Regions from separate parts of the Bacillus basilensis genome, predicted to be linked through region 1. Evidence: a T-box and tRNA genes for the amino acid it is inferred to sense, from the RefSeq annotation. Region 1 holds a T-box; the other holds one or more tRNA genes.
The links. The T-box of region 1 lies ahead of argS (arginine--tRNA ligase). A T-box ahead of a tRNA ligase gene usually reads a tRNA of that ligase, here a tRNA-Arg.
Positions count from the first base shown of each region.

Region 2: it has a tRNA-Arg gene. The T-box ahead of argS (arginine--tRNA ligase) is inferred to sense a tRNA for this amino acid. The anticodon was not compared.

Region 1 covers NZ_JBNTQO010000029.1:13,346-22,047, forward strand. Annotated here, with positions in the region: gene ACQVV1_RS28440 (BrxA/BrxB family bacilliredoxin) at 35-469, shown strand; gene ACQVV1_RS28445 (class I SAM-dependent methyltransferase) at 519-1,295, shown strand; T-box leader at 1,336-1,550, shown strand; gene argS (arginine--tRNA ligase) at 1,596-3,284, shown strand; gene ACQVV1_RS28455 (DUF2085 domain-containing protein) at 3,397-3,726, shown strand; gene ACQVV1_RS28460 (hypothetical protein) at 3,756-3,974, shown strand; gene ACQVV1_RS28465 (class I SAM-dependent methyltransferase) at 4,124-5,002, shown strand; gene ACQVV1_RS28470 (bacteriocin-processing peptidase family protein) at 5,313-8,702, shown strand, end outside.
Region 2 covers NZ_JBNTQO010000019.1:50,263-73,448, forward strand. Annotated here, with positions in the region: gene ACQVV1_RS25005 (hypothetical protein) at 1-907, opposite strand, end outside; gene ACQVV1_RS25010 (hypothetical protein) at 1,105-1,353, opposite strand; gene ACQVV1_RS25015 (PH domain-containing protein) at 1,872-2,486, shown strand; gene ACQVV1_RS25020 (hypothetical protein) at 2,580-2,780, opposite strand; gene ACQVV1_RS25025 (hypothetical protein) at 3,362-3,625, shown strand; gene ACQVV1_RS25030 (DUF6572 domain-containing protein) at 3,691-4,050, shown strand; tRNA gene ACQVV1_RS25035 (tRNA-Arg) at 4,209-4,282, opposite strand; tRNA gene ACQVV1_RS25040 (tRNA-Gly) at 4,284-4,357, opposite strand; gene ACQVV1_RS25045 (metallophosphoesterase) at 4,467-4,970, opposite strand; gene ACQVV1_RS25050 (XTP/dITP diphosphatase) at 4,984-5,592, opposite strand; gene rph (ribonuclease PH) at 5,604-6,341, opposite strand; gene gerM (spore germination protein GerM) at 6,470-7,519, opposite strand; gene racE (glutamate racemase) at 7,651-8,460, opposite strand; partial or broken gene ACQVV1_RS25070 (MFS transporter) at 8,671-9,219, opposite strand; partial or broken gene ACQVV1_RS25075 (type 1 glutamine amidotransferase domain-containing protein) at 9,307-9,516, opposite strand; gene gerE (spore germination transcription factor GerE) at 9,640-9,864, opposite strand; gene ACQVV1_RS25085 (purine/pyrimidine permease) at 10,030-11,334, opposite strand; gene ACQVV1_RS25090 (DMT family transporter) at 11,365-12,264, opposite strand; gene ACQVV1_RS25095 (amidohydrolase family protein) at 12,358-13,602, opposite strand; gene ACQVV1_RS25100 (amidohydrolase family protein) at 13,616-14,866, opposite strand; gene ACQVV1_RS25105 (glutathione ABC transporter substrate-binding protein) at 14,981-16,543, opposite strand; gene nikC (nickel transporter permease) at 16,872-17,771, shown strand; gene nikB (nickel ABC transporter permease) at 17,787-18,707, shown strand; gene ACQVV1_RS25120 (ABC transporter ATP-binding protein) at 18,722-19,738, shown strand; gene ACQVV1_RS25125 (ABC transporter ATP-binding protein) at 19,740-20,726, shown strand; gene ACQVV1_RS25130 (sensor histidine kinase) at 20,796-21,569, shown strand; gene ACQVV1_RS25135 (response regulator transcription factor) at 21,566-22,261, shown strand; gene ACQVV1_RS25140 (SLC5/6 family protein) at 22,265-23,186, shown strand, end outside.

The sequences.
Region 1 (8,702 bases):
AACTTGGAATGAAAGTTGAAGGAGAGATTACAAGATGTCAAATGCTTATGAAGAATACATGCGCCAAATGGTAATTCCAATGCGCCAAGAATTAGTACGTTCTGGATTTGAAGAGTTAACTACAGAAGAAGCTGTAACAGAATTTATGGAAAACACGGCAGGCACAACTTTAGTAGTTGTAAACTCTGTTTGTGGTTGTGCAGCTGGTTTAGCACGTCCATCAGCAGGTCAAGCAGTTGTTCGTGCTGAAAAACAACCTGATCATCTTGTAACTGTATTCGCAGGTCAAGATAAAGATGCTACTGCAAAAATGCGTGAATACTTCGGAGAAATTCCTCCATCTTCACCATCAATGGCATTATTAAAAGGAAAAGAAGTTGTTCACTTCATTCACCGTCATGAAATTGAAGGTGCAACTATGGACGAAATTATTACGAACTTAGAACAAGCTTTCGAAAAGAATTGCTAAAGAAGGGGGAGAGTAAATCTCCCTCTTTTCTTTATATAGAGGTGAAACAATGATAGTAACAACAGCAGGAAGAACAAACAAAGAAATGACAGATTATGCAAATAAGGTAGCAGCAGAATTAAATAGTTCTTTCGTTAAACGTAATGACATACCAGTACATACACTGCATGAGCAGTATGAACAAGATATACTTGTTGTGGGCAAAAACCGATTAGCTATTTATCCAAAAGGTACGGAAGAGTCGTTTTTCTTTCATCCAAACTCAGCGATGTTTCGTGTGAAAAGGTTAATGCGCGGAGAACACGATCCATTTGTACAAGCTGCTAAATTAGAGAGCGGAATGACAGTGTTAGATTGTACGCTCGGTATGGCATCAGATAGTATTGTAGCTAGTTATATTGTTGGTGAAAGCGGAAAAGTAACAGGACTTGAAGGCAATGAATATATGGCTTACATCATGGGAAATGGTTTGCAAACATGGTCTTCATCCGTTTCTGAAATTGATGAAGCAATGCAACGAATTAATGTAAAGCAAACGGGGCATTTTGAGTTTTTAAAACAATGTGAGGATAATAGTTATGATGTTGTTTATCTGGATCCAATGTTTGAAGAAACTGTCATAGAATCAGATGGAATAAAAGGGTTAAAACACTTCGCTTTGTATCATGATATTACTGACGAAACAATTGCGGAAGCGAAGCGTGTGGCGAGAAAGCGTGTCGTTCTGAAAGATCATTTCCGTAGTTCTAGATTTGAAAAACATAATTTTCACGTATACAAAAGAAAAAGTGCTAAGTTTCACTTTGGTGTAATTGACCTTTGCTAATTGTTTGAAAAGATGTATAATAAGCAATAATTAATTAAATATACTGTCTGTGATGAAGAGAGTAGTCTTTTTTAGACGGAAAGCGAGCTAGGGATGGTGTGAGCCTAGTGCGGAAGAAAAAGATGAAGCGCACTTCGGAGATGCTTCTTGAACGAATAGTAGAGTAAGCCGAGGCCCCCTGTCCTCGTTATAAACGGGAAAGTGGTTTGTAATGAACAACAAGGGTGGTACCACGGGTTAAAACTCGTCTCTTTTTTAGAGACGAGTTTTTTGTGTTTTAAAAAATAAGGAGGTTATTTCATGGATTATAACACGCATTTTGCGAAAAGTTTATCCAGTATTTTAAAGGATGAATTAACGCAAAACCAAATTTTAGAATTAATTGAAACACCGAAACAAGATGATTTTGGAGATGCAGCGTTCCCATGTTTTTCACTTGCGAAGCAATATAAAAAATCACCAGCTTTAATCGCAAAGGAAGTTACGGAGAAATTAAGTGACCCGTTCTTTACGAAAACAGAGGCTGTTGGTCCTTACGTAAATGTATTTTTTAATCGTGAAACTGTAAGTGATGCAGTATTAAAAACGGTTTTAGCGGAGAAAGAAGAGTACGGCCAAAATCACATTGGCTGTGAAAAAACGGTCGTTATCGATTATTCCTCTCCAAATATCGCGAAGCCTTTTTCGATGGGGCATTTACGTTCTACAATGATTGGAAATTCCCTGAAACATATCGCTGAAAAATGTGGCTATGAAGTTGTAGGAATTAATTATATTGGGGATTGGGGAACACAGTTTGGAAAGTTAATTACCGCCTATAAAAAATGGGGAAATGAAGCAGTAGTTAAAGAGGATCCAATACGTGAACTATTTAAGTTATATGTTCAATTCCATGAAGAGGTAAAAGACGACGAAGAACTAGAAGAAGATGGACGCGCTTGGTTTAAGAAATTAGAAGAAGGTGATGAAGAAGCAGTTGAGCTTTGGAATTGGTTCCGTCACGAATCCTTAAAAGAATTTTCTCGTATTTATGAACTTCTCGGTGTTGAATTTACTAATTATCAAGGAGAAGCTTTTTATAATAATTTAATGGAAGACTTTATTGGGATTTTAGAGGAACATGATTTGCTTGAAGAGTCAGAAGGTGCATTAGTTGTTAATTTAGAAGAAGAGGGAATGCCGCCTTGCTTAATTAGAAAATCAGATGGTGCGACTATTTACGCAACGCGTGACTTAACAGCAGCGTTATATCGTCAAAACACATACGCATTTGATAAAGCATTATATGTAGTTGGCCCGGAACAAAGTTTACATTTCAATCAATTTTTCACTGTATTAAAAAAGCTTGGATATACTTGGGTTGATGGAATGGAACATGTACCGTTTGGGTTCATTTTAAAAGATGGTAAGAAAATGTCGACACGTAAAGGGAGAGTTATTTTACTTGAAGAGGTACTTGAGGAAGCAATCGAACTTGCAAAACAAAATATTGAAGAGAAAAATCCAAACTTAAAGCAAAAAGAAGAAGTAGCAAAGCAAGTCGGTGTTGGTGCAGTCATCTTCCACGATTTAAAAAACGAACGTATGCACAATATCGAATTTTTATTAGAAAACATGCTGAAATTTGAAGGTGAAACAGGCCCATATGTCCAGTACACACATGCACGTGCTTGCTCTATTTTAAGAAAAGAAAGTGTAGAATTTGAAACGTGTACGTTTGTATTAAAAGATGATCATAGTTGGAGTGTCGTAAAATTACTAAACAAATTCCCGCAAATAATTGAAGCAGCCTTCACCAAAAATGGGCCATCAATCATTTCGAAATACGTATTAGATGTAGCACAATCGTTTAATAAATATTATGGAAATGTGCGTATATTGGAAGAGAGCGAAGAGAAAGATAGCAGACTGGCATTAGTGTATGCTGTGACGGTTGTATTAAAAGAAGGATTACGTTTACTTGGGGTGGATGCTCCTGAGGAGATGTAGCATAGTAGTAAACTGACAAACCGGTTTTAGTATGAACCTGGTTTGTTTTTTTATTAGATATATAATTCTTTTGCAAAATCAATTAAAATCTTTTTAGAGAGGGTGATTCATATTGATCCGAACTTTAATTTTGCAAATTCCTTGTCATAGAAGAGCGGAAAGAAGTTTCCTTAAACTACAAAAGTACATACCTTTATGTGCGCGTTGTACAGGCATGCTTATCGGTATTTTAATGTTTCCAATTTATTTTTATATAACCCCTTCATTTCTTTTGGCAATCATACTATCATTTTCTGCTCAAATTCCGTTACTCATTGATGGTTTCACCCAAAAGTGGAAACGGAGAAGCAGCACAAATTTGCTAAGAGTAACTACCGGTGTATTAAGCGGTAATGGTATGGGGTTATCCATTTCGTCTAGTGTTATATGGATATTATCTTAAGGTATATAGTAACGGAGGTATTTACATAAATGTTCTGGGTTTACTTAATTCTAATTTTTATTTCAGGCGGAAGTGGAATCGGTTTTATAATTCAAAACAAGTATACAGAAGCAATAATAGCTTTTGTTATTTGCGCACTACTGATTTGGCTGCTGTATTATTATCTTAAAAGAAACAAAAGAAAGAGAAAATCAGATTGTGGTGATGTAGACTGTACGGATTGTTTAGATTGTGATTGTTCGAATTAAACTTCTAGTTATCTACCTTTCTTCCGAATTAAAAGCTAGCGTATCTTTAAAATACACTAGCTTTTTTGCTTTGAAATTTTAGGAATGACGTAGGAATACGGCTATTATATAGAGAACTGTAGTTTTGTATATAAAAGGAGGCGTTCAACTTGGAAACGTACGATTGGAACAGTAAACTAACATATTTAAAAAACACAAGAGACTTATATTACAATGACGATTATGTAAGCTTTTTAGTAAATACAGTTTGGAAGATCACTAAGCCAGTACATATCGTTGATTACGGTTGTGGATATGGTTATTTAGGCTTAATATTAATGCCATTACTTCCAAAAGGATCCAAGTATACAGGCATTGATAGTGGAAAAACATTAATAGCGGAAGCGAGAGAGTTGTTTCGTTTACTCCCATATGAATCAGAATTTATTGAGGGAGATGCTACAGAAATTGAATTGAACAATACATACGATATGGCAATTTGTCATGCTTTCTTGTTACATATGAGTTCACCAAAAACGATGCTACAAAAAATGATGCATTCAGTTAAAAAGGGCGGAAAAATAATCTGTTTTGAACCACATTGGATTTCAAATATGTCTTCATACGTGTTAGATGGGGAGGAGCAATCGGAAATTATTCAGCTAGGTATTTTGCAAAAATTATTTGAATGTGATACGAAGAGAAACGGTAAAGATGGCAATATCGGCATGAAAATACCGATGTATTTAAGTGAATTAGGTGTGAAAAATATTGAGTGTCGAGTGAGTGATAAAGTGAATTTTTTAGACGCTAATATACATTACAAAGATAAAAACGATTTGTATCATTCTTTAAAAGAAGAGGGAATAGCGGGCAATCCAGGAGATAAACAGCAATTTATAGAACGTTTAATGGCCAGGGAATTAACATATGATGATGCGCTAGCTCAATATGAAGCTGAACTACGATTTTTTAAAGCATATCATTTACATTCCTCTTTAGTATACGCTCCGAATATGAAAATTACATTTGGTGAAATAGTATGTTAAAGGGTAGTAATACGATGAAAAATGTCGCTGAATGTCGATATTCGACATATAATCGCTGATATATTTGAATTATCGCCGATATAATTTTATGTACAGAGTTCACCTTTCGAAAGATAAGATCCACATGTTACGTTATTACATATAATCAAACAAAATACAGAGAAAAACAATCATTTTTACTATATTTTGTTATAAATTTGAATAATATTAATTAATACCACTCATTATAAGTGATTTTAGTTGAATACCTACTATATGATGTGTAAAATCTAAGCAAGTAGCAGTTTAAATAAATATTCGAGGTGAATACATGCTAGATTTTAAGCAGTTAGATGCTTGTTTGAAAGACAAGAGATTTATAGATGGATTACAGGAAATAAATAATGAAATTTCATATATAAAAGAAAAGAATACTTTATCTTATTTGAAGAATTGGCTTGCTAATATTCCTTCACATAAAGAGTTTGATATATTAATACGTCTTACTGATGAAGGGCTTATGCACCAATACAGTTCATTCCTCATTCGCTATGCATATAAAAAATTCCCAAATATGAGAACGCTCTCTTTATATTGTGATGAGTTAATCGATGAGCGGAAAATACTTGAAGTAGAACAGTTGTTAAAAGATTCGTTAGAAGAGGTAAATAAAGAAGAAATAAAAGTTGATCTTTTAGCGAAAACATATTTTACGTTAGTACGATGTTTGCTAGAAATGAAACGAAATGAAGAAGCCCTTTTTTATATGAAAAAGGCAGAAGAGTACAGTGCACGTGCTGTATTTGATAAATGGGGCTACGTCTATATGCATACAGGTGAATGGGAGAAAGCAGAAGAACAATTTATAGCTGGCATGCAGCATAAAGATTGTGAAGAGTTATCTACCTATTTATTATCACAGTTATATGCGAATAAAGGAGAACAAAAACGTGCATTACAGCTAATTGATGATGCGATTGTAAAGTTCCCGCAAGTACCATATTTTCATTTTGAAAAGGTAAAATATTTATTAGATTTAGAGAAGTATGAAGAGATGTTAGCGGTAATAGATAATATAAATAATCAGCTCCCTTATCATGCTTATAAAGCTTATTTTGTACATTTACGTGCAGAAGCGTTTTACAAAATGAATAAACTTGTAGATTTACAACAGTTATTAAAAGAAGAAAAAAGTTTAAAAGAGTCTTTATATCATAATTTAGAAAAAAATCCAGATGGAAAAAAGGTTCACTTACCTATAGTTCCAATTGTACAAAAGGATAATTATTGTGTGCCGACAAGTTTAGAAATGATGTTGCAGTTATGGGGAGAAAAACGTACACAAGATGAAATAGCAGAGTTTATTTTTGATATGACTGGCTCGAAGTTTTCAGATACTGTTTCTTATTTAGAAGAATTAGGTTATGAATATCGTTATTTTAAAGGGAATGTGGAAAATTATAAGAGACTGCTAGATCAGGCGATTCCCGTTTTATTAAGTATAGATATTGAGCATGCTTCACATGTGCAAGTGCTAGCTGGATATGATGATACGTTACAAGCTTTTTATGTTCAAGATCCGAACTTTATAGAACCAGTTATTGTGGAATATAGTAAGTTACAAGAAAAATATCGTTATACAGGTTGTTTAGCGATTACGTTTGTTCCGAAAGAAAAGAAGGAACAATTATCATTTTTAAATGAAGAAGAAAATCATTATTTTAAATCCATTTTTTCTTTAACGGATCATTTAGATGAACAAGATAAAGATGGGATTCATAGCTTAGTACAGTTTTTAAAAGAGACGAGTGATAATCCGAATACGTGGTTATATACGATTAAACATTTAGATGTTGAAGTAGATAATAAGTTTATTTTATCTTGTATTGAAAAGTTAATGGAGAGGTTTCCGAACTCAGATTTTGTTAAATTACATGGTGCGCAGTGCTTTATTCGCCTTCAAGAATTAGAAAAAGCAGGGCAAATGCTCGCGAGTGTTGAGAAGAAAAATAATCGTGCTTTATATCATTTAATAAACGGAAGATATGCTTTTGAACAGGAAAGTTATATAGAAGCAATTTCAAGTTTTCGTTCCTCATTACAATTAGATGCAGATCAGCCGATTGCTTGGAGTTTTCTCGCATTATCATATATGTATATCGATCAATCTGAAAAGGCATTGCAGTTTTCTCAAGTTGCTTTAGAACGTAGTCCAGAAAGATTCACTTTAACGAATCACGGGTTAATATTAATAGATTTAGAAAGATATGAAGAAGCGTATGAAATCTTTAACGATCTGTTAAAAGAGTATAAAAATGAAGCACATGTATGGTATGAGCGAGCGAGATGTGCGCATCATTTAGGGAAATTATATTTAGCGATAAAAGGGCTTAAAATAGCGATTCATTTGGATAGCAATGCACCTTACATTTATACGAAACTTTCGGAAATATACGAATCTGATTTGAAGGATGAGGAAAGTACGAAAGAAATTTTATCAAAAGGTATTGAGAATTGTGATGATAAAGCACCTCTATACGTAAAATTAGGTGATTATCACTTTCAAAATGATAGTCTGGAAGAAGCAGAAGTATTGTATAAGCGTGCTTTAGAAGAAAATGATGAGGATGTTTATTCTCATTTCGGACTTACACAAGTTTATATGGCAAGAGAGCAATACATGGAAGCAAAAGAATATATTCTCGGTATTGAAAAACAAATTGAAAAGAGTCAAGATTTTCATATGAATGCGGGAATGGTTTTATGGGATGCTGAGGTTGAACTTGGTGGAAATGAAGAAGGGTTTAAAGTAGCGTTGTCTAAGTTAGAGAGTGGTATAAAGCAGAGCGAATATAATGTAGCAAGTGCGTTAGATGAATATGTGAATCGAATTAAAGGAACTGTATTTGTACAACGAGGGATAGCATTTTTAAGAACGCTACACAAAGAAAGAAATGAAGTAAGTGAATTCGGTTGTTATACAGGTATTTTATATGAATCTATTGGGCAGTACGGCCAAGCGATGAAAAGATATAATCAGGCGATAGAACAAAAGGCAACAGCATTACCTTATTACCGAATTGGTGAAACACTTATGGCATTAGGGCAATTGGTGGAAGCAAAACAAGCGTATGAAACATGTTTAGAGCTTGATGGGAATTTCGTAGGTGTACATTTACAGCTTGCAGAAATATACGAAAAAGAAGAAAACCGCTCTAAAGAACAAAGTCATATGGTTCAGGCAATGAAAGAAGAGCCGCTGCATATTAATATGGAATATTTGGCACAGCTTTCAGTAGAGATGAATCTTCAGGAAGAGTTACTGACTGAACTGGAACAATTAGCAGACGAAGTACCTGAAATATGGCGATTAGATGCGATTGCCTACGTATATGGAGCGATGGATGAAATAGATAAAGAACAAGCGCAGATTGAAGAAGCACTACAAGTAGATGGTGAGCATACAGAAGTTCTATATCATTATGCAAAAGTATTAGTGAAAAATAGAAATGCAAAAGCGATTGAAATTGCAATGAAAGTGATACAAAAAGATGTAAAGAATGAACGTATATTTGATGTATATGTAAAAGCGACAGAACAACATAAGAAATTGTCTAACATACGAGATTTTCTTCATACATTAAAAGTGAAAAAAGTAGAAAGAAGTATGGCATTTATGTATGCTGCATCTGCGGTTACAGAAAGATGGATTGAACGTCAA
Region 2 (23,186 bases), on a different contig from region 1:
GCTCTTCTTCATCAATAGTCAATCCGAAACGCTTTCTACCAATTCTCTCTAAAACAGCAGCCCAAATCTCCACTTTATCCATTAATAGAGCGAATGGGAAAACGCTAATTTGCAATTCTTTCCAATATGTAACCATCGCATCAAATATATCAGGATAATTTTGCTCTAATCGGTTTGATAATGTATGTATAATGTTATCGGATTGCTCCTCATTATGACCTGTAAATGCTGGAATTACCTTAATCGTATTCCCAAACTTTTCTACCTCTATCTCTTCTTCTATTTGATTTTCTACCATTTTATACAAAATAGAAGTTTTCAAATAAGGGTGCTGTTTTTCGTCTATTAAAAATTTCTTTAAAATAGGTAATGCAAGATCCAAGTCTTTTAACGAAAGTTGCTGAATCGCTCTTAGCTTTTGCCCAAAGTTTTCTCCAAACATTTCATTAGTAAACTCATCCAACTCAAAATTCGAATCGACTAGTGACGTATCCACTTCATTTAACATACCTTCTGCAAATAAAGCGAGCTGTGCTAATTTTTCCTTTTGCTCAGGCATTATATCCTTCGTTTGCAATACTTTTTCAACGGTTTCAATAACGCCTTCATAATCATTTGTTTGAACTAAAATCGTCACATACGTTTCAAGAATATCACCAAATAATACAGCTCCCGCTTCAAGCAACTGTTCACATTTGTCTTTCGCTTCTTCCATATGTTTTAACTCTAACAAACAAATAACTGAAGCTAGTTCCGTTTGTTCCGTTTCTGCATTATACTGACGTAATATTTCAAAGCAGCGCAATGCATCTTCGAATTTCCGCTCTTTCAGCGCTAAAAAACCTTCATCAATATATCGCTCTGATAGCTGCGGAAACAATACGACCGTATTTTCTTTTTTATCCATACGTCCGCCTCTTTTTCTAGATTTTAATTATCTTTAAAGTAAATATATCAAATGAGTAATGAGAACACAACATCCCAAAACCCTTTGTTTGAAATATGAAAATATTTAATTTTTATATTTCAATATAAACAAATCCTTACCGAAAATTAAAAATGTACAAATAAAAACCCTCAGCAATGAAAGCAGAGGATTCATCATTATTGGAAAGCCTTTATAATAGTGGGGTATATAACAAGGGTAATAATTTGGAGAACAATAATTGCCATAACAATCATGCTAAAATAGAAGATTGGTTTACTCCGCTTCATTAAAAACATAATGATAAGCATCGTACAAGCAAACAAACTTAAGAAGAACAAACTCGTCGTCGAACTAAGTATACCACTTGGGACAAAGAACAATAACACTACACTACAAGTACCTATAATTCCAAATAACCATTCCATTCATTCACTCATTCCCTTTCCCTCTCATGGTAGTTTCCTCTAAGCGATTAAATGTTTTACAACATCAACTACATACGTTAATTTCTCATATGCTACAAACCCGAAAGCAACTGTTAAACCCGTTACGATTAATCCTTTCATCATTTCTTCCTCCTCGTTTTATCGTTGTTACCTTTATTATAGAGGATTAGTAATTCGTTACCATCGAACTACCTTACAGTTACCTTACAGAATTGTAAGATTTCAAAAAGGGATAGAAAAACACCTCATATCGTTTGAGGTACTTTCACGGAATTTCTCTATAATCACATGCAAAATTAACTTTTTTCTCTTGGTTATTTTTCGGAAAATCCACTCTTAAACTAATAGATTTACTAAATAATTTTGGATTGAAATAATTATTCGTTCCTTTTCTCAACTTCCCTTCAAATATTTTTAATTATAAGAAAACACTTTATCGAAATCATGTTAATATATTTTTATACAATTAAGAATTTAATTTAAAAGGGGGATTATGTATGTTTAAAAAAATGGCTGCAGATGTTTTAGGATTAAGCGATGTAGGTTCTGTCATTACACCGAAAGATTACGATAAAGTTGATGCCGATGATTACGTGATGCATGAAGATGGGGAGAAAATTTATTTTCTAATCAAATCAAAATCAGATGAATATTGTTTCACAAACAAAGGATTAATTCACCTAGATGGCACAAGTGCGACAAGTAAAAAACGTACATTACGCCGCTTTAGTTATAGCAAATATCAAATTAAAAACGTAGCACTTGAAACTGCCGGAACGATTGATTTAGATGTAGAAATTAAGTTTCAAATGGGCGATGAGCATTACTCAATTGATGTTCATAAAAAACATATTGAAGAATTAAAAGATTTATATAAGGCTTTACTTAAAATCGAAGAAATTTCATACGACAACGACATCACATTGCAGTATGCACATAAAAGTCTAGATATGGCATCTAATGCTTTTAGCCGTATTTCAAACGCACAAGTAAATTTGGCAGAACAATTTAAAGAAATAAACGAAATCGCCTTTAACTGGCTCGTTGATACGAAGAAACAATATAACGTGAAAGATTATGGTTTTGTCTTTGAGAAGTTTATTAATAATTAATTTAAAACAAACAAAAACCTTGTTATCAAAAGATAACAAGGTTTTCTTAGCGCCCCAGAAGAGATTCGAACTCCTGACCCGCCCATTTCCGTACTATTTTATATATTTTGATCGCAGTCTTAATATATCTTCCTCTTCGCGAATGCCTGCCGATCCCTTCCTCACATTTTTTACGACAGTCCAATTCGGGTTAGTTTCATCACCGATGTTCTGTATTGTAAAGTTGCCGTCACCATATTTACGTTGACCTTCTGCCAATTTCTCCGTTAAATCATTCTCTTTTGCTCTCGCCATCTTTGCGCCATCTCCCTTTTTTATACAACCTTCTTAAACTGTCCAACCAATCACACGTCCAGTCACAATTGGAGATTCTCGTTTTCCGCTTCTATTAATTGTAACACACTGCCGGGGATAAGTTCCGACAACGGATGCTCAATCGTACTAGAATGGTAAAAAGTTTTATAACATTGTAAGTGATTAATTAGGGGCATCTGGATATGAATTCGATTTCCATCATAAACCTATTGATTCTTTAAATTAAATACTATGAGGAACAGGGCGCATAAACGATGCTCCTTTTATTTAAGAAAAAGAATTACATATACAACTGCTTAATATCGAAGGAAAGGTTACAGATATTAAGAATGAGCTACAATTATAACCCAAACTAGACGCGAAACTTATAAGTAATCACTTCTTGTGATAATCTTTCACTCGTATTAATTATGCTATTTCATTCCTACCCCCATCTCTTACACCAAAACATCAATTTTTAGCGTCCCAGGAGAGATCCGAACTTCCGGCCCACCTATTATCTACAATATATAAGCGATTCTTTCATCGCTTGTTTAACATACACTAGCTAATGTATAGATATGGTATCATTTTCTTGTGAAAATATTATAGGAGAAGCAGTAAAAGCCCAAAGCCAGGTACAAATAGGAATAAATCAAGAAGCTGGGAAAGCCTTTGAAAAAGAAGTACATAAGGACTTCTCAAAAGAGGTAGATACAGTAGTAGAACAAATAACTTTAAAGACTGATAAAACAGGAATAAAGACAAGACTTGATTTTCTAGGAGCCAATAAAGATCTAGAAGATATAAGAATAGTTGAGGCAAAGGGAAACCATCTTTTGTAGGCGGTACGGAAATACCTCCAACTAAAGTTGAAATTAGAAGAAAACAATAGATAAGAGGTGTACTTATGTCTTTATACGAATTAGAAAAAGTTGATTTTATGGGCTACAATAAAGAAGAAAAAATAGCCTATTTAGTCATCGCTGATGAATTAGACTGGTCTGATGAGGAAAAACATATTGAATTACTGCAAGAAAAAATCAATTTGTATTTGGGCTTTATAGAAAGTGACGAGGTTTACGAAAGGTATCCTGAAGTAAAAGGGTATGGTTTTGTTATTAAGATATTCGGGAAATATCTTTTTACTGAATGGGGCAAAGAATTTTTAGAAAAGGTTGATGAGGTTCTCGTTGAAGCTGGATACGGTTTTCAATACGTGCATAAACCATTTGATGAGTCTGAACAAACAAATAATATAACTGACTAGCAAAGAGCGTTTTTAAGCGCTCTTTTTAATGCACTTTAATCTGTTGCATATACTCATTATCATATATCTCGTTATAATATTTTTAAACCTCTTGCACATACATCAATTTGTAGACAAACAAAAAACCTTGTTATCAAAAGATAACAAGGTTTTCTTAGCGTCCCAGGAGAGATTCGAACTCCCGACCGTACGCTTAGAAGGCGTATGCTCTATCCGGCTGAGCTACTGGGACATGGAGCGGGTGAAGAGAATCGAACTCTCGACCAGAGCTTGGAAGGCTCTTGTTTTACCACTAAACTACACCCGCATATGTTATTTTATTTTTCTTCGTTAGCGCTTTTGCCCTATCGACAATATTTATTATATGTATAACCATACATAAAGTCAACACCTTTTTTAAAAGAGGATAATTTTTATTATCCTCTTTTAAAAACTGCTTGTTCAACTAGCTGTCCGTCTAGTGTTTCAAAACGAACTTCCATTTGATTTTCATCCATTTCTAATAAGGCAAATGTCTTTTCTACACGCTGACGCGGTAATAAAATACTGCCTGGATTAATAAATAAAACGCCGTCGATTAATTCCGCACCTAATACGTGAGAGTGTCCGAAGCATGCAACTTGCGCCCCTACTTCTTCTGCACGGTACGCTAATGTTTGTAACGTCATTTTCACGTTATGACGATGTCCGTGCACAACTACGAAACGAATGCCGTCTACATCAGTTACAATTTCATCTTGAAAGTTAGCATAATCACAATTCCCTTTTACCACATGGAAACCTTGCAGCTCTTCATGAGCAGGCGTTAGCTCTGAATCACCGCAATGAATCATGATATCTACTTTCCCTTCATACTTCTCTTTTAACTGCTGTAATTCCTTCACAGAGCTATGACTATCGCTTACGATTAAAGCTTTCATCAATCTCTCTCCCTTATTCTCCTAAAAACCATTCAGGGATTTTTTCTTCTAGCTTACGTAGAGCACGTCCGCGGTGACTAATAGCATTTTTCTCATCTGAACTTAGTTCCGCCATCGCTTTTTTATATTCTTCCACATAAAAAATCGGATCATATCCAAAGCCGTTTTCCCCGCGGCGTTGTTCTAAAATAAATCCTTCACATGTCCCGTTTACAATGACAGGCTTTTTATCCCCTTCAGGGAAAGCAACTGCTAATGCACAGTAGAAACGAGCTTTACGCTTTTCAAACGTTACTTCATTTAATTCTTGTAAAACTTTATCAATATTCGCTTGATCATCTTTCGGTTCTCCAGCAAAACGAGCTGAATATACGCCTGGTTTCCCGTTTAAAGCATCTACAATAAGACCTGAATCATCCGCAATTACGATTGCATTCAACTGTCTACTCAAACTATCCGCTTTTAAGATCGCATTTTCTTCAAATGTTTCACCAGTTTCTTCTACTTCTTCAATATGAGGAAAATCGTGTAATGATTTCACTTCTAAATCAAATCGCTCAAATAACTCAGCAAATTCACGTACTTTCCCCATATTTTTTGTCGCTACAACAACTTGTTTCATATTTTCCACCTCTACTCTATATGAGATACGATGTCACCTAACGCTTCTTTTTGCATGTCAATCAGTTGGAAAATGCCTTGTTCTGCAGCATCAAGTAATTCATTTAACTGCGCTCTGCTGAACGTCGCTTCTTCTCCAGTTCCTTGTACTTCAACAAACTGGCCTTTTCCAGTCATAATTACGTTCATATCAACGTCTGCTTTAGAATCTTCTGCATAGTTTAAATCTAAAACAACACCTTGCTCTTCCACAATCCCTACTGAAGTTGCTGCTAAATAATCTTTCACTGGAATTTTAGATACTTTTTCTGCTTGTAATAACTTCTCGAAAGCTAATACCATTGCTACATATGCACCTGTAATAGAAGCTGTTCTCGTTCCACCATCAGCTTGAATAACATCACAATCAATCCAAACCGTTCTCTCACCAAGTGCTTCTAAGTCAACTACCGCACGTAATGCTCGTCCAATTAAGCGCTGGATTTCCATTGTACGCCCTGTTACTTTCCCTTTGCTTGATTCCCTTATTGTACGTTGCTCTGTTGCACGTGGAATCATCGCGTATTCAGCTGTTACCCAGCCCTTTCCTTCTCCACGCATAAACGGCGGGACACGCTCTTCAATTGTCGCTGAGCAAATTACCTTTGTATCCCCAACCTCAATTAACACTGATCCTTCTGGATGTTTTAAATAATTCGTATGAATATGTATATGGCGTAATTCTGTTTTCTCTCTACCATCTACTCGCATAAAAATAACCTCCTCATAACTATTTGTTAGTATAGCCAAATTTAAATGTATGATATGTATACAATAAAAGAAGAGGAACCCAAAAAGCAATTCCTCTTTCTTACTTAAGTATATCAAATTATCGACGATTAAAAACTACCTGTATTCACGTTTTCTGGACGATCTACAGGTTTTATTAATTTTCCGCCCTTTTCATCTATAAGATTCGCTTTACCATTCACTTCAATAGAAACACTTTTTACGCCTTTCTTTTCTGTTAAAGATAAAACTAATGACTTCAATACGTAATTTGAAACCATATTTTTATCTGGGTTTATAAATATATTTTCATTAAAGTTTAATGTAAGATTTCCGTCTTGTAATTTCGGATTCGTAATCAGCTTAACTCCTGGATTGAAATCATTCAGGAGCGATTGATGAATCGGTCCTTTTACAAGTTCATCTATAATGGTTGCATAATCATTTTCTTTTCCTTCTACAACGCGGCGTGTTACTGGTACGTAGTATTGCTGTTTATTATTATTTTGCGCCATAAAATAAAGGGTAACTGGTTTTGTATTTGTTACATCCGCTACTTGTTCATCATCGAAGTTGATACCGTTCGCACGGCTCACGCCTTCACCAAGCGGTGTACCACCAACAGGCATCTTCGCCAATTTCTCACCATTTATTTGGAACTGCACTTGTTTTATTTCTTTAAATTGCGTCAACGTCCATGCAATAGATTCAATGATTTGACGTTCTTCCTCTTTCGCATAGTTTTTCATTTCTTTAGAGAAATCAATGACTGCCGTCCCATCTTTTTTCAAATTTAGGGTCATCGATGTATTCGCTGGAATGACTGCACGGAACCCATTCGGTAATAAATTCGTTACCGGTCCATCTTTCACAAGGTACTCTAACGTTTGCTGAATGACCTCATTTGCTTTCGGAGTAGGTATAGCTAACGTTTGCGGCACAACATAGCCATTTTTATCAACAAGGTATAGTTCTCTATTCACCGTTTGTCCTTGCTTATCTTTCTTAGCTACTTCTTTCTTTCCACCCTCTGTATACGTAACTTGTTTTGGCGGATCAATTTGTTCCGTTGCTTTCTCCTGATTTATAAAGCCACACCCTGTTAGTAAAACAGCGCTCACAGTAGCACCAACAACCCATTTAAAAGTGGATTTAGGCATGCCATTCCCCCCTAAAATCTAAGTTTGTACTATTATGTATACGAGCTGTTTCATTTTTTAGAACAAGCTGTGCTTCCTATAAACAAAAAAACTCCTGATTTCTCAGGAGTTTACTTATATGGATTCTACTATTATTCTTTTTCTAAATGAATATGTTTCACATTTTCAATCGGTTGACCGAACCATTTTGATGCAATTTCTTTAAATAGACCTATTTTTCCTGTTGTTAAGAAGAGATGATCACTTTGTTCCTCTCCCTCATTCAACATTTTACTATGGTATAAAATTGTACTTACTTCACGCGCCGTTTCATCACCAGAACTAATTAGTTGCACTTTATCTCCCATTACTTGTTTAATAACAGGGCCTAAAATTGGATAATGTGTACAACCTAAAATAAGTGTATCAATATCAGTATTCTTCAGCGGTTGCAACGTTTCTCTTACAACTTCATATGCCATTTCACTTTCGAAATTACCACTCTCTACAAGCTCAACGAAAGGCGGACACGCTAAACTTTCTACCATAACACGGTTATTAATAGACTTTAGCGCTTCTTCGTATGCACCACTTTTCACCGTTCCGATTGTTCCAATAATCCCAACATGATACGTGTTTGTCATTTTTAAAGCTGTACGTGATCCTGGGTGAATAACTCCTACCACCGGAATTGGTAATTGTTTCTGCATCTCTTCTAATACAACTGCAGTTGCTGTATTACACGCAATAACTAACATTTTGATATTTAAATCTAGTAAATGCTCCGTCATTTCCCACGTAAATTGACGCACTTCTTCTCGAGAACGCGGACCATAAGGGCAACGTGCTGTATCCCCTAAATATATAATGCGCTCTTTCGGCAACTGACGAATTAATTCCTTCGCTACTGTTAAACCACCAACTCCTGAATCGATAACACCGATTGCTCTATTCAACTTCATCACCCGTTTTCTCATTCATCATCTTATTTTATCATTATATTTTACAAACTTTAAGTTCGCTAACTTAAACTGCTTCTGTATGAAAATTTTCATTTGTACCTGTATAGACTAGGACCTTTTTTATTTTGCTCCTTTTTTTCATAATTTGCAAGACAGAAAAATAACCGACCTTCTATAGGAAAGTCGGTTTCTTCTATATAAAGTACATATTTAATGCTCCATCTTTTTTTGGAAAGAAGACATTCCTATTAATAAGAAGAAATGAGCAGAAATTAACATAACGATTAAAATAAAATTCAAACGATAACTATTTGTAGATTCCATAATTTTGCTTGCTACAGCTGGTCCAAATGCCATACCGAAAAAATTAATTAAATTATATAAACCAAGACCTACTCCAACTTTAGCTGAATGTAATGTTTTCGGTATAAATGTGTTTAATGATACTTGAATGGCTGAATAACTCATAAACGTTAAAATAATCGCCAATATAATAACGACTATACTTCCATTCGGAATAAACCCTAAAATTAAAAAGCCAACAATCATAATGACAGACGCTACATAAGTCATATTCACATGTCCAAACGAAGGGACAATCTTTCCAGTAATAAAACTAGACACAATACCAAAGAGTGATGCAACAAACAATACAATTCCGATAACAAATGGCGACAATCCGTGCACTCTTCCTAACAGTAAGGGCAATAATAATAAATTAGCACATAACGCCACATTAATTATAAATGAAGTCACTATACTCAATACCTCTTTTTAGTTTAAGGGATTTTCCATTTACACTATAGAAAAAATACCCGCTACCTTTATGAGTAGCGAGCACTTTTTCTATAATTTATTTACAGCTCTTCTTATATCTTTTCCTATTTCCATACTAGACTGCGGATTTTGCCCTGTAATTAAATGCCCATCTACTACGACATGCGGCGTGAAATTTGGAGCAACATAAAACAAAGCCCCTTCTTCTTTCAATTTACTTTCTAATAAAAACGGAACTCGCTTTTCTAAATGTACAGCTTTTTCCTCATCATGTTTAAAATAGTTATTTTTAACGTTTTTTTCTTAAACATACCTTCTCTCTCAAAGTCTGAGATACCTTTTTTAAGTTCAAAATTTAGACAGAAAAATAGCCGACTCTTTACATAAAAGTCGGCTGCTTTCTTATAGTTCGAGCTCTCCCATGCGAAGAAGCTCAACAACTGCTTGTGAACGTCCTTTAACTCCTAGCTTTTGCATTGCGTTTGAGATGTGGTTGCGTACTGTTTTTTCACTGATAAAAAGTTCACCCGCAATTTCTTTTGTTGTTTTATCTTGAACCAGCAATTCAAATACTTCTCTCTCTCTCTTTGTGAGTAACGGTTTAGATTGATACGCTTTTTCCTTCAACTGGTATAACCCTCCTTGCTTAAGCCAGAGCCGTGTATGTGTAAGTTGGGTGTTTATTTAGTCAAGATATTGTATGAATGAAATGTGCGGGTGGTGAATAAAAATGGGCTTTATTTCTCATGTTATTTTAGACTTTTATACATTGCATTCACTCTTTGTATCCACTTACTTTTCGGTACGCCATATTTGTTCTAGTAATATGCTGACAACTGTACCTACGAACAAACCATTTCCGAATATATATTGCATAACAGACGGTAAGGATTGGAGCGCTCCAGACGGTAAAAACATAACACCGCTGCCAAATAATACTGCAATGCCTAAAATCGTTACATTCCTTTCATTAAGCTCCACTTGTTTTATATTATTTAACCCAATTCCAATTAGCTGTACGAATGAAGCCATTAAAACTGCAGATGCAACAGCGGATGGTAACGATGCTAAGTAACGAATAACACTCGGAAACATCGACATTATGACTAGTAACATACATGCTAGTAAGAACGATCGTATATATTTTTGTTTTGTTAAGCGAATAAATCCTGCCGTTGCTGGTAACGGAACGACACCTACAGTTGAAAATACGGAAGAAATGATGTGCGAAATCCCTCCAACCCACGTACCATCCTTCAACTGTTTCTGTTCAATAGTCGCTTTTTGAATGGTAGCTTGATTAATTGCTATAATAGCTGCTACTGTATTTGAAACTAAAATACATACCATAACGAAACTTGATACTGCCATACCTGTATTCCACTTTGGAAATCCCCAAGCAAATATTTGCGGAAGTTGCACAAAATGAGTTACTTGAGATGGAATCGTAACTTTTCCTGCCATTAGAAAAAGAATCCATCCACTAATTAATCCTATTAAAACCGCATAACTTTTGACAAAACCTTTTCCAAAATTAGATAGTATAATAACGAACAAAAATATACTAAACGCGATTATCGCTGTAAATCCATCGATTTGGGAAGCAGTAGCAGTAATTCCTAGCATTCCTTTTAAAAATACACCGCTTAATTGTAAACATAATAAAAGTAAAAACGTCCCTGTCACAAGCGGCGTAAATAAAAATAAAATACGTCCGATAAAACCAGTTACTCCTAATCCTATTAAAATAACACCGGAAATTATCATTCCTAATTCTAAAATTTGCAATGTACTATGTAATTGGTTTTGCCCGACAGTTGCATAAGCAAGTACGGTAAATACTCCAACCCAAGATCCAGCTGGTCCATCCGCAATTGGAAGTCTATGTCCAAGCCACCCTTGTAAAAAAGAAGATATACCAACTACAAAAAACGTACGCTGCATCAAATAAAATATTTCTTCTGTCGTAAGATGAAATAATCCGCCAACGACAATTGGTAGTGCGATTGAATTCGCCAATAAAAATATAAACCATTGCAAGGTTCCCATAATATGATTTTGGTTATGTTGATTGTCCAAATTTTTCATCCCTTCCATACATTTCACACAGAAATACACGCTATACTATTACGTAGCTTTTCGAAACAACACTTTTTGTCCCCTCGATTTCTTCCCGTATCCAAATGTTGCAATATAAACTCCACAAACGATAAAAACAGCTCCAATTATTTGAATGGCTGTTACACTTTTCTGCAATATAATATAACCTACCACCATCGTAACGAATGGTTCTAAATTTAAAAACATGGCTGCTGTTGATGCCTGTGCTTTTCTCAATTGATTATTCCAAACTAATGTACAAATTCCATGCATAAGTATTGCTGTCACAATGAGAAGCGCCCAACTCTCTATAGAGTATTTCAACGTTATGTGAGAAAAGGTAAAAGCAAGAAACGGTAGCATAATTAAAAAACCAAAAATTGAAGAAAAGAATGTAATCAAAAACATATCATCTCTGTTCCCCAATTTCCGAATGAAAACGATAGATAAAGAAAAAGATAGCATCGTTATAAAAATCCATATTAACCCTTCTGAAAAGACGAACCTCTGCCCAACACCAATTACAAAAAATACTCCAAAAGTAGCAATCCCTCCTCCTATTACTAACTTAGCTGTTAACGGTTCGTTTAAAATAAATACTGCTAGAATAGAAGTCATAACAGGAGTAAGTGCTAATATTAGCGCAGCTGTTGTTGGATCTGCTGTTTGTAACCCTTCATAAAAAGACCATTGATTAATCGCGACACCCATGATTCCAATTAATAATACACTTTTCATTTCATTCTTTTCTATATATAAGTCTTTCTTACACATAATAGCGTACGCTAGAAAAAACAAATTAATAAATAGTAAGCGAAGTGTCGTTAACAACACCGGATGAAATGTATTTACTAAAATCGCACCAAATATAAAATTACTCCCCCAAACTACTACACATATAAACAGTAATATATATGTACGTGTCACCTATTCCCCTCCTTTTCTCGTAAAAAAGAAGGATTCCTATTCTTTCATTAGGAACCCTTGAAAAAATATATATAAATTAGGGAGATACGTAAATCAAATCAATACACCTTGAACATGTTGCAAGGAACCTGCTACTATTTTCCCATCTTTCATCACGGCTGGTCGCTTCGCTCGTCTAGCAATCGCTTCTGCTGAACAAGTAGCTTGTAAGAAGACGAAATCAGCTTTATCTCCTACTTTAGGCCAAACTTGATTTCCTTCTTGATCCAATGGCGTTTTTCCACCTGTAATATACGCCAAAGAAGAAGATAAAGACTTCTCATCAATCCAGCGATACTTTTCTGCTAAACGCCCTACTCTTTCAAAAATATCAGCATTTCCAAATGGTCCCCATGAATCAAACATACTATCGCAACCTAAAGAAACGGAAACTCCTTTTTCTGTAAGCAATGGTACTGGCGGCATATTTCTGTTAATTGGTACTGTCGTAATAATAGACATTCCTCTCTCAGCTAATAAGTCTGCCATATCTGCTCCTTCTTCTTTAGATACATCACCTAGACTAAACGCATGACTGACCGCGACACGTCTGTCCCAATTAGCCTCCTCTATAAATTGAGCTAATTTTTTAATTGTATAAATACCTAAATGCCCTGCATCATGTAAATGCAAATCAACATCTGCATTTGCCTCTACAGCAATTTCCATCATATCAAAAAGTGATTTTTCAATATTATTATCTACAGTAGCTGGATCTACACCACCTACTAAAGTTGCGCCCATTTTCATCGCTTCTCTCATAAGAGAATGCGCTTCGGTACGAAGTAAACCATGCTGCGGGAACGCTACGATTTCATATGTAAACGCACCTTTCATATTCTCTAAAGTTTGACGGACAGATTCTAAGTTTTTAAGACCGATATACGGATCAATATTTACATGCGTTCGTATATGAGTCGAACCAGCATTTAAAATGTTTCTGAGTAATAACTCTGCTCTCTCTCCAGTTGTTTGAGCTAAAATTGGTAACTCTTGCTGTTCTAACTCTAATCTCTCAATAATATTTTTTACTGGTGTGCACGCTTCCCATGGGCCACCAAGTTTTGTCTTATCCAGGTGAAAATGATTTTCCACAAACGATGGAAGAACAAACAATTCTTTCGCATCTTTCGTTTCATATTCTGTTTGAAGCGGTACATCCGCAAGTACAATCTTTTCAATCTTTCCATCTTGTATGAGTAAATGATGCAAAGCTGTTTCTGTACCTGTAACTACTTCATTATTAAACTTGTAACCTATTTCTAATCGTACATTCGTTAACCAATACACATTTTGCATTTCAATCATCCTCTCAAACAAGATTATTTATAGCCGCTTTTTGCAAACTACCAGCAACAACATTCCCTTTATATAAAACAGCACAACGCTCTGTTTGTCTTGCTACTACCTCGGCTGAACATGATGCTTCTGTAAAGACAATATTTGCTTCATCCCCAATTTTTGGCCATTGACGATTTCCTTGATCATCTAATATAGATTTCCCGCCCGTAATAAACTGAAGTGCTTTCCCTAAAGAGCGCTCGTCAATCCATCTAAATCTCTCCGCTAGACAATTTGCCTTTTGCAACATATCTCCTGTTCCAAATGGAGACCAATGATCAGTTATACTATCGTTTCCTAGTGAAACTTTTACACCTTTACAATTTAATAGCGGAACTGGAATTACATGTCTACTAATTGGAACTGTTGACGTTATATCAATGCCTAATGCCGCAAGTCGTTCAGCCATTTCCTCCGCTTCTTCTACAGATACATCTCCAAGTCCAAGAGCATGACTAATCGTAACTCTTCCTTGCCACCCTGCTTCTTCTGTTAATGCAGCTAATCGCTTCATTGTAAATGTTCCGAGTTGATCCGCGTCATGTAAATGAATATCAATGTCTGAATCAAACTCTACTGCAATATCCATAATTGTATTTAATGATTTTTCAATATTACCGTCTACAGTAGCTGGGTCTACTCCACCTACTAAATGAGCTCCCATACGCATAGCGTCTTTTACAAGCCCTACGGAATTACTTCGTAACAAACCGTGTTGCGGGAATGCTACGATTTTTGCTGATAACTTATCTTTATATGTTTCCAGTGCCGCAATCGTTGCTTCTAAATTTCCAAGACCAATTACAGGGTCAATATTGCAATGTGTTCGAATATTTGTCGCTCCATTTTCAAGAAGTAATTGCAACATTTTCTCCGCTCTACTCTTTGCAGTTTCTAATTGCTTCGGAAGAATAGTTTGCTCCTCATGAATACGAGTGAATATACTCTTTACTGGTGTACATGCTTTCCACGGTCCACCATAATACGTTTTATCAATATGAATATGCATTTCTTCAAATGCTGGTAATGCCAGTAAACCATTTGCATTTACTACTTCACCATCTTGCTCTGATACAATCCCAGGTAATATCTTCGTAATCTTTCCATCTTCAATAAACAAACTACAAATTTCCGTTTCTGTACTTGTAATTCGCGATTCCTCATATACGTACCCACATTCAAGTTTCACATTCGTTAACCAATATTGTGATTTTACACTCACTTTGTCAATCTCCCTTCGCAATATGAATTTTCTACTTCACAAACGAAACAAAAACAGATAAAAATTTCTATCAGTGTAAAATGGTGTTTTACACTGATAGAATTTCCTATTTTACTAAAGTTCTACATCTTCCAGTCGCAAATACCCAGATGGATCAATCCAAAATCCTTTTATATTTTTCGTAGTTGCGGCAATATGATTAATCCCTCGAATTGGTACTAGCAAAGCATCTTTTAATTCAATCTCTTGTAACTGTTTATACAATTCTTTTCTCTTTGTCTCATCTTTTTCTTTTCTAGCATCTTCTATTAATTTATCTACTGCCGGATTACTATAGAAGAATTGGTTACCAGTTGCTCCGTGTGAACTAGAATGGAATAAATTATATTGATTATAGTCACCATCACCTGTTGCGTTTCCCCAACCTCCAACAAACATCGCATGTTCTGATTTATTCGTTGCAGCTAAAAACGCACCATATTCCATAACTTTAATTTCTACATCAACGCCAATCCCTTTTAATTGAGATTGAATTACTTCCACTAACGCCATTCTAACTTTGCTGTCATTCGTCCAAATTGTTGCTTTAAATCCATTTGGATAACCAGCATCCGCTAATAATTTTTTTGCAGTATTAATGTCATACTTATATCCTTTTACGTCTTTCGTATAACCGAATACTTTAGGAGTCATTACGGAGTTTATTTCAGTCCCAACATTGTTATATACCCCTTTTAAAATCCCTTTCGTTTCAATCGCATGTGCAATCGCTTGACGAACGAGCGGGTTATCAAATGGCTTTTTCCGTACATTAAAGCCAATATATTCTACACCTAAACCTTCATTTTCAATTAACTCCATGGATGGTGAATTTTTCACACGCTCTACTTCAGTTACAGGTAAATTCTCTGCAATGTGAGCTTCACTAGTTTCAATCATCCCAATACGTGTTGCATCTTCTGGTACTACTTTGAATACAACTTCATCAACCTTTGATTTTTCGCCCCAATAATTTTTATTCTTTTCAAGTCGAATTTCTTCACCTGGTTTCCATGACTTAAAAGTATATGGACCTGTCCCAACCGGATGCTGCGCTAAGCCTTTTCCTTTTTCATCAATTGCTTTCGGACTTAAAATACTTCCTTCATTACTTGCGAAAATAGATAAAAGAGGTGAGTATGGGTATTTCAATACGAACTGTACTGTGTATTCATCAATTACTTTTATTTCTTGAATCATGGAATAAACAGTTGCTCGATTTGAACCTACTTTCGGGTCTAATACACGTTCAAAGTTTTTCTTTACTGCCTCAGCATTAAATGGTGCACCATCTTGGAATGTCACTCCTTGTTGCAACTTAAATTCCCAATTTAAATCATCAATTTGTTTCCATTCCTTTGCTAACATCGGCTTAAAGTCCATGTTTTTATCTCGTTGTACAAGATTTTCATACACTTTATGGTACACAACACTTGCGGAAGGGATGTTTGTAATAAAATGCGGATCTAAATTATCAGCATCTGACAGTCTAGCAATTGTTAAAACGCCACCTTCTTTTGTCCCTTTGCTTCCTGACCCTTCATTTCCTGTCTTCGCGTTAGATGAACATCCCGCTAGAAAAACTGAAAGACATAAAATTGTGATAAAACAAATCACAAGTCCCCTTTTGAATCTCATCGCCCTTCCCCCTCCACTTTCTTTTATCTCTACATCCTAAAGTGAAACCTTAAACCTAGCTTTCTATCTCCCTACTTTCTAATAACAGATCATTCCACCACCCTCTCTTTTTTCAATTTTGTCTATGTATTTGTAATTATAAATAACTTTACGGAAAAAGTTTTTAAACATCTTTACTTCTATTTGCATTTTCTTTACTAATTGAATTTTCTGAATTTTTTTGAAACATCTTTACTTCTATTTGCATTTTCTTTACTTATTGTTTTAAACTCGTTGACTCGTTTTAATTTTCTGATAATTTAATCATAAAGAAAGGGAGGTATGAAAAATGGAAGTTCGTCTTTCTAAAGAAGAAAATACTTCTTTACAAACGATTCAAACGAAGAACACATCGAAATGGATCATTAGCTATCGAAAACTGAAAAAAAATAAGATGGCATTTATCGGAGGGATTATCGTTCTTTTCTATATTTTAATAGCTATATTTGCCCCATTGTTAGCACCCTATAATCCATTTGATATTCAGTTAGTTAACAAATTACAACCACCATCTATGGAACATTGGATGGGAACAGATGATAAAGGCAGAGATATTTTAAGCCGCCTTTTACACGGGACACGCCTTTCATTACTTGTTGGATTTTCTTCTGTATTTATAGGGGCATTGTTCGGCATTATTCTTGGTATCATTTCTGGTTATTACGGTGGATGGTTTGACACAATCATTATGCGAATCATTGATATTATGCTAGCTTTCCCTGGTATTTTACTTGCTCTTGCCATTGTAGGCGCACTAGGACCAAGTCTTGTGAACGTAATTATCGCTATTGGCTTTTTCTCAATTCCTATGTTCGCTCGTATCGTTAGAGCTTCTACATTAACAGTAAAAAAATTAGAGTATATCGATGCTATAAGAGCACTAGGGGCAAATGATTTTACTATTATTATGAAACACATATTCCCTAACATCTTATCACCTATTATCGTCCAAGCTACTTTACGCTTAGCTACAGCAATTTTATCTGCAGCTGGATTATCATTTTTAGGACTTGGAGCGCAACCACCTTCACCTGAATGGGGTGCCATGTTAAGTAATGGACGCGACTTTTTATTTACCGCACCACATATTGCAATGTTTCCCGGAATCGCAATGTCTACACTCGTAATCGGTTTAAACATGTTTGGTGACGGATTACGTGATGCACTAGATCCGAGACTTAAAAAATAGAAAGGGGCATTATACATGCTAATGTTTATATTTCGTAGAATACTACAATTAATTCCCGTTCTTTTCGGCGTTGTATTCGTTGTTTTCTTAATTATGCAAATGGTACCCGGTGACCCAGCTCTACTTATCGCTGGTGAAGGAGCATCAAAAGAAACTGTCCAGCAGATACGTCACCAATTAGGATTGGACAAACCTTTTATCATGCAATATTTCTCTTATATCGGAAATATATTACAAGGCGATTTCGGGGTTTCAATTCGTTCTAACCGTCCAGTGTTAGACGAAGTATTAATCCGCCTTCCAATCACTATTGAACTCGCCCTATATAGTATCGTCATTACAGTTGTATTTGGGATGATTGCTGGCATCATCTCTGCTACAAAGCAATATTCTTGGACAGATGTTTCTATTATGATTATCGCCTTGTTAGGTGTCTCATTACCAAGCTTTTGGTTTGGACTTATGCTCATTTTCTACTTCTCTGTCCAAATTCAAATATTCCCCGTTTCTGGTTGGGGAACCTGGATGCACATGGTTTTACCAGCACTTACACTAGGTGCATCTGGCGCAGCAATTGTAGCACGTATGACTCGCTCAAGTATGCTTGATGTTATACGCCAAGATTATATACGAACAGCAAGAGCAAAAGGAGTAAAAGAAAGAGTCGTTATATATAAACATGCTTTGAGGAACGCATTAATTCCCGTTATTACTGTTGTTGGATTACAATTTGGTGCACTTTTAGGCGGTACAGTTTTAGTAGAATCAGTTTTTGCTATAAATGGACTTGGAAGATTAATCGTAGACGCCATCCGAATGAGAGACTTACCAATGTTACAAGGGGGCGTATTAATCGCCTCGGTCATCTTCGTTCTAGTCAATCTTATTGTTGATATTTTATACCGTCATTTCAATAAACGTATTGAGCTTAATTAAGGGGGTGCACAAACATGAATAAAAAGGAAGAGGTATTACAAGTTAAAGATTTAAAAACACATTTCTTTACAGACGAAGGTGTAAGCAAAGCGGTTGATGGTTTAAATTTCTCTGTTTCTAAAGGAGAAACACTCGGTATCGTAGGTGAATCTGGTTGTGGGAAGAGTATCACTTCTCTATCCATTATGAGATTAATTGACCGAGAAAGTGGCAGTAAAATTGAAGGCAGCATTTTATTTAAAGGAAAAGATTTATTACAACAAAAAGAAGCTGAAATGCGCGCAATTCGTGGAAATCAAATCTCAATGATTTTCCAAGAACCAATGACATCTTTGAATCCAGTATATTCTGTTGGGGAACAGATCGCAGAAGCAATTCGTATCCATCAAAAATTAAATAAAAAGGAAGCTTGGAATAAAGCCGTAGATATGTTGAAACTAGTTGGAATTCCTTCTCCTGAAAAGCGTGCAAAACAAGAGCCACATGAACTAAGCGGAGGAATGCGACAACGCATTATGATTGCAATGGCACTTGCTTGCAATCCAGATTTACTCATTGCAGACGAACCAACAACTGCTCTTGATGTAACAATTCAAGCTCAAATATTATCACTTATGAAATCACTTCAAAAACAACTCGGTATGGGAATTATCATGATCACACATGACTTAGGAGTCGTGTCAGAAACATGCGATAGAGTCGCCGTTATGTACGCTGGAAAAATCGTCGAATATGCAGATATCGAGCATATATTTACTAGCCCAAAACATCCTTATACAATCGGACTTCTTCAATCTCTCCCAAGACTCGATACAGACCAAGAAGAATTACAAACTATTCCTGGGTCCGTACCGAGTCCATACCATATGCCGAGTGGATGTCGCTTTGCTGATAGATGCACACATGCAAAAGAACTATGTCACAATACTCTTCCAGAATTTCAACTCACGCAAGATGGAAGTGAAGTTCGATGCTGGATGTTTACAGACCTTTGGGATAAATCATCTTCAGAAAAATTGGAGGTATTATAATATGTCTACTGCTACGCCAATAAATAAACGAGAGTTATTACAAGTACAAAACTTAAAACAATACTTCCCTATAAAAAAAGGAATTCTAGGACGCTCTATTAGCTATATTAAAGCGGTTGACGATATTAGTTTTACAATTTACGAAAAGGAAACTGTTAGTATTGTTGGTGAATCTGGTTGCGGAAAATCCACCACTGGGCGTGCAATATTGCGCCTTGATGAAGCAACAAGTGGAAAAATTATTTTTCAAGACAAAGATTTACTAGCATTAAATAACTCAGCAATGCGAAAGGTTCGAAAAGATTTACAAGTTATTTTTCAAGATCCCTTCGCTTCTTTAAACCCTCGGCAAACTGTAGGGAGCATTTTAGAAGAAGCTATGGCCATTCAAAACGTATGTCCAAAAGGCGAAAGAAAAGCAAAGGTTATTGAGCTGCTCGGGAAAGTTGGTCTTCCACCTGATGCAGTGAAGCGCTATCCACATGAATTTAGTGGTGGTCAACGGCAAAGAATCGGAATTGCGCGTGCCTTAGCTGTTAATCCAAAACTCATCATTTGTGACGAAGCTGTCTCCGCCCTAGATGTTTCAGTGCAAGCACAAGTTTTAAATTTATTAAAGCAGTTGCAACAACAATATGGGTTAACATATTTATTCATCTCTCACGACTTAGCTGTCGTTCGTCACATATCAGATCGCATCATTGTAATGTACCTTGGTACCATTGTGGAGATTGCCGATAAACATTCTCTTTTTAACAATCCGCAACACCCTTACACAAAAGCGCTTCTCTCAGCAATTCCTACCATTAGTGCAGGAACGAAAAAAGAGCGTATTGAACTTAAAGGAGACCTTCCCTCTCCTCTAAACCCGCCAAAAGGCTGTCGTTTTCATACTCGTTGTCCATATGCCATTGAAAAATGCGCTACGCAACAACCAAGCTTTCAATCTGTAAGTGAAGATCATAAAGTAGCCTGTCATATCATTTGATACGAGTCTGAATAATAGAAATATTTACAACGCTTTAGTATAATAATAAAAAACAAGATTGAGGTATGTATGTTAACTTATGAAGCATTTGCTGTATTAATAACGATACTTGTCTTAGCTCCAATTTTTGGAGCTATTATTTTATTATGTTTATTTATTTTTGAAAAACGAATCGATTTACTAGAAAGTGAAAAGAAAAAAATAGCACTAGAACGAGAGTTGCAACAGTCTTTATATCATCAACTTACGCAACAAATTCAGCCTCATTTTTTATTCAATACATTAAATACAATTTTAAGCTTAGCTCGTCTGCAGAGAACTGATGAAGTTGTCAAATCACTTGAGATCTTTTCTCTATTTTTAAAAGGAAAATATAAAACAACAGATTTGTTAATTCCTATTTCTGAAGAACTAACATACACGAATTATTATATCGAAATTCAAAAGATGCGATTTCGCTCAAGGCTTTCAGTAAGCATTACCTCTTCTGAAGATTTACATAATGCCCATATTCCACCTTTCGTTATTCAAACGTTAGTTGAGAATTCCTTTAAACATGGGCTAGAAAAAAAAGCGGGTCAAGCAATTTTAAATATTCATCTATATAATACAAATAACCGAATTACACTTCTAGTATCCGACAACGGTACTCAAAACGAACCTTTTACTTCCCATACGGAAGAAAGCGGGTACGGACTTGAAAATATAAAACAACGATTTCAGTTATTCTTTCAAGAACAAACTACGTTCTCTTTCCTCTCTACAAAAGAGAACGGCACGAAAGTAGAAATCACATGGCCTTTCATCTCAGAAAAAAACACAGAGGAGGTAATACAAAAATGAACGTGCTATTAGTAGATGACGAACCACTGGAACTGGAACAATTAGAATTTCTTATCCACCGTCAGTTTCCTAATTGGACACTGCATCTAGCTTTAGATGCGGATGAAGCTTTACGTATAAATGAAAAATTCTCGATTCATTTAGCACTTTTAGATATTCACCTTCCAGGTATATCCGGCCTACAACTAGGTGAAAAATTAAAAAGCAATAACTCTAACCTCGACATCATTATCGTAACCGCATATCAAAATTTCGATTATGCAAAACAATCTATTCGTCTAGGAGTTATTGACTATATAACAAAGCCAATTATAGAAAAAGAACTCTTTGATATATTACAAAAGTACAAAGGAGATTCCAATACTCCTTCCTACTCACGTATTATTCAAGATACATTAGACATCATCCATGAAACCTTTCATGACAAACTACACTTAGCAGACATCGCAGCTAAAATACATACAAATCCGACTTATTTAAGCCGACGGTTCCATGAAGAAGTAGGTATTTCATTTTCCGGATATATCATGCAATATCGGATTGAAATGTCACAGAAATATTTAACGGAACACCCACATTGGTGTATCTCTCAAATCTCTGAACGAGCTGGTTTTAATAGTCAGCATTATTTCAGTACTGTTTTTCGTAAAATGACCGGAATGACTCCGAAAGAATATAGAGGTGAGGGATAAATTGTGACGAAAAACAACTCGGCTTTCACACCTTTACAATTAGGTATCGGAACTGGTACTGTTCTTTTATTATCTAAATGGGTCGCAAGTATATCAACACTCGCTTTACCCGAATCTATTATCAATTATGGGCTAATCGCCGGTATTCTTTATGCGATGATTGGCCCTTTTACTCTTATTTTATTGGGGATTTTAATAAAAAAAATACGTTCTACATTCCCAGAAGGAGAATCCATTCACGATTACTTATCTTATAAACTTTCTCACAAAGGATATATAATTGTATGCTGTTTCCTCGTTCTATTAAGTATAGAAAGTATGTTCATTCAAACGAAAGTTGCTAGTATTTTACTTAATGTTTTTTTCCATATTCCATATACATTGGGTTCTTTCCTTTTCATTACCCTTTGTACAATATTCGTAATGTTAAGTAACGCTAAGCTATTTACTAAAATGGCTATTATGCAAACTGTATTAATGTTTTCTACCATGATTATTATTCCAATTTATTTTTTTGTGCAAGATGGCATTACCCATGTATACGATGGAATTCGCTTATATCACCCGTATTTGCTATTTTATGAAAATATAAACGGAATATATTTTATTACTGCCGGCATTCTCATCGAAACAGGAAGAGTATTAATAAGTCCCGCCTCTTGGGATAAAGCTTTCCGTATTCATCCTAAAAAAATCATTCCGACTTTTTTACTATCAGGGTTTATATGGATTACCATCCCTTTGGCGTTCGCTTCTCTAATTATGATAGTTATTTTTAGTGGGAGCTTAGATCATTTATATGATCTTCTAGCTCAACTTCCAAATAAAATAGAATTTACTATTTTATTTTATTTACTCGTTATCGGCTCTTTAAGCGCAATAACTTCTAGTTTTATTTCTTGGATGCATGGATTTACTAAACTCA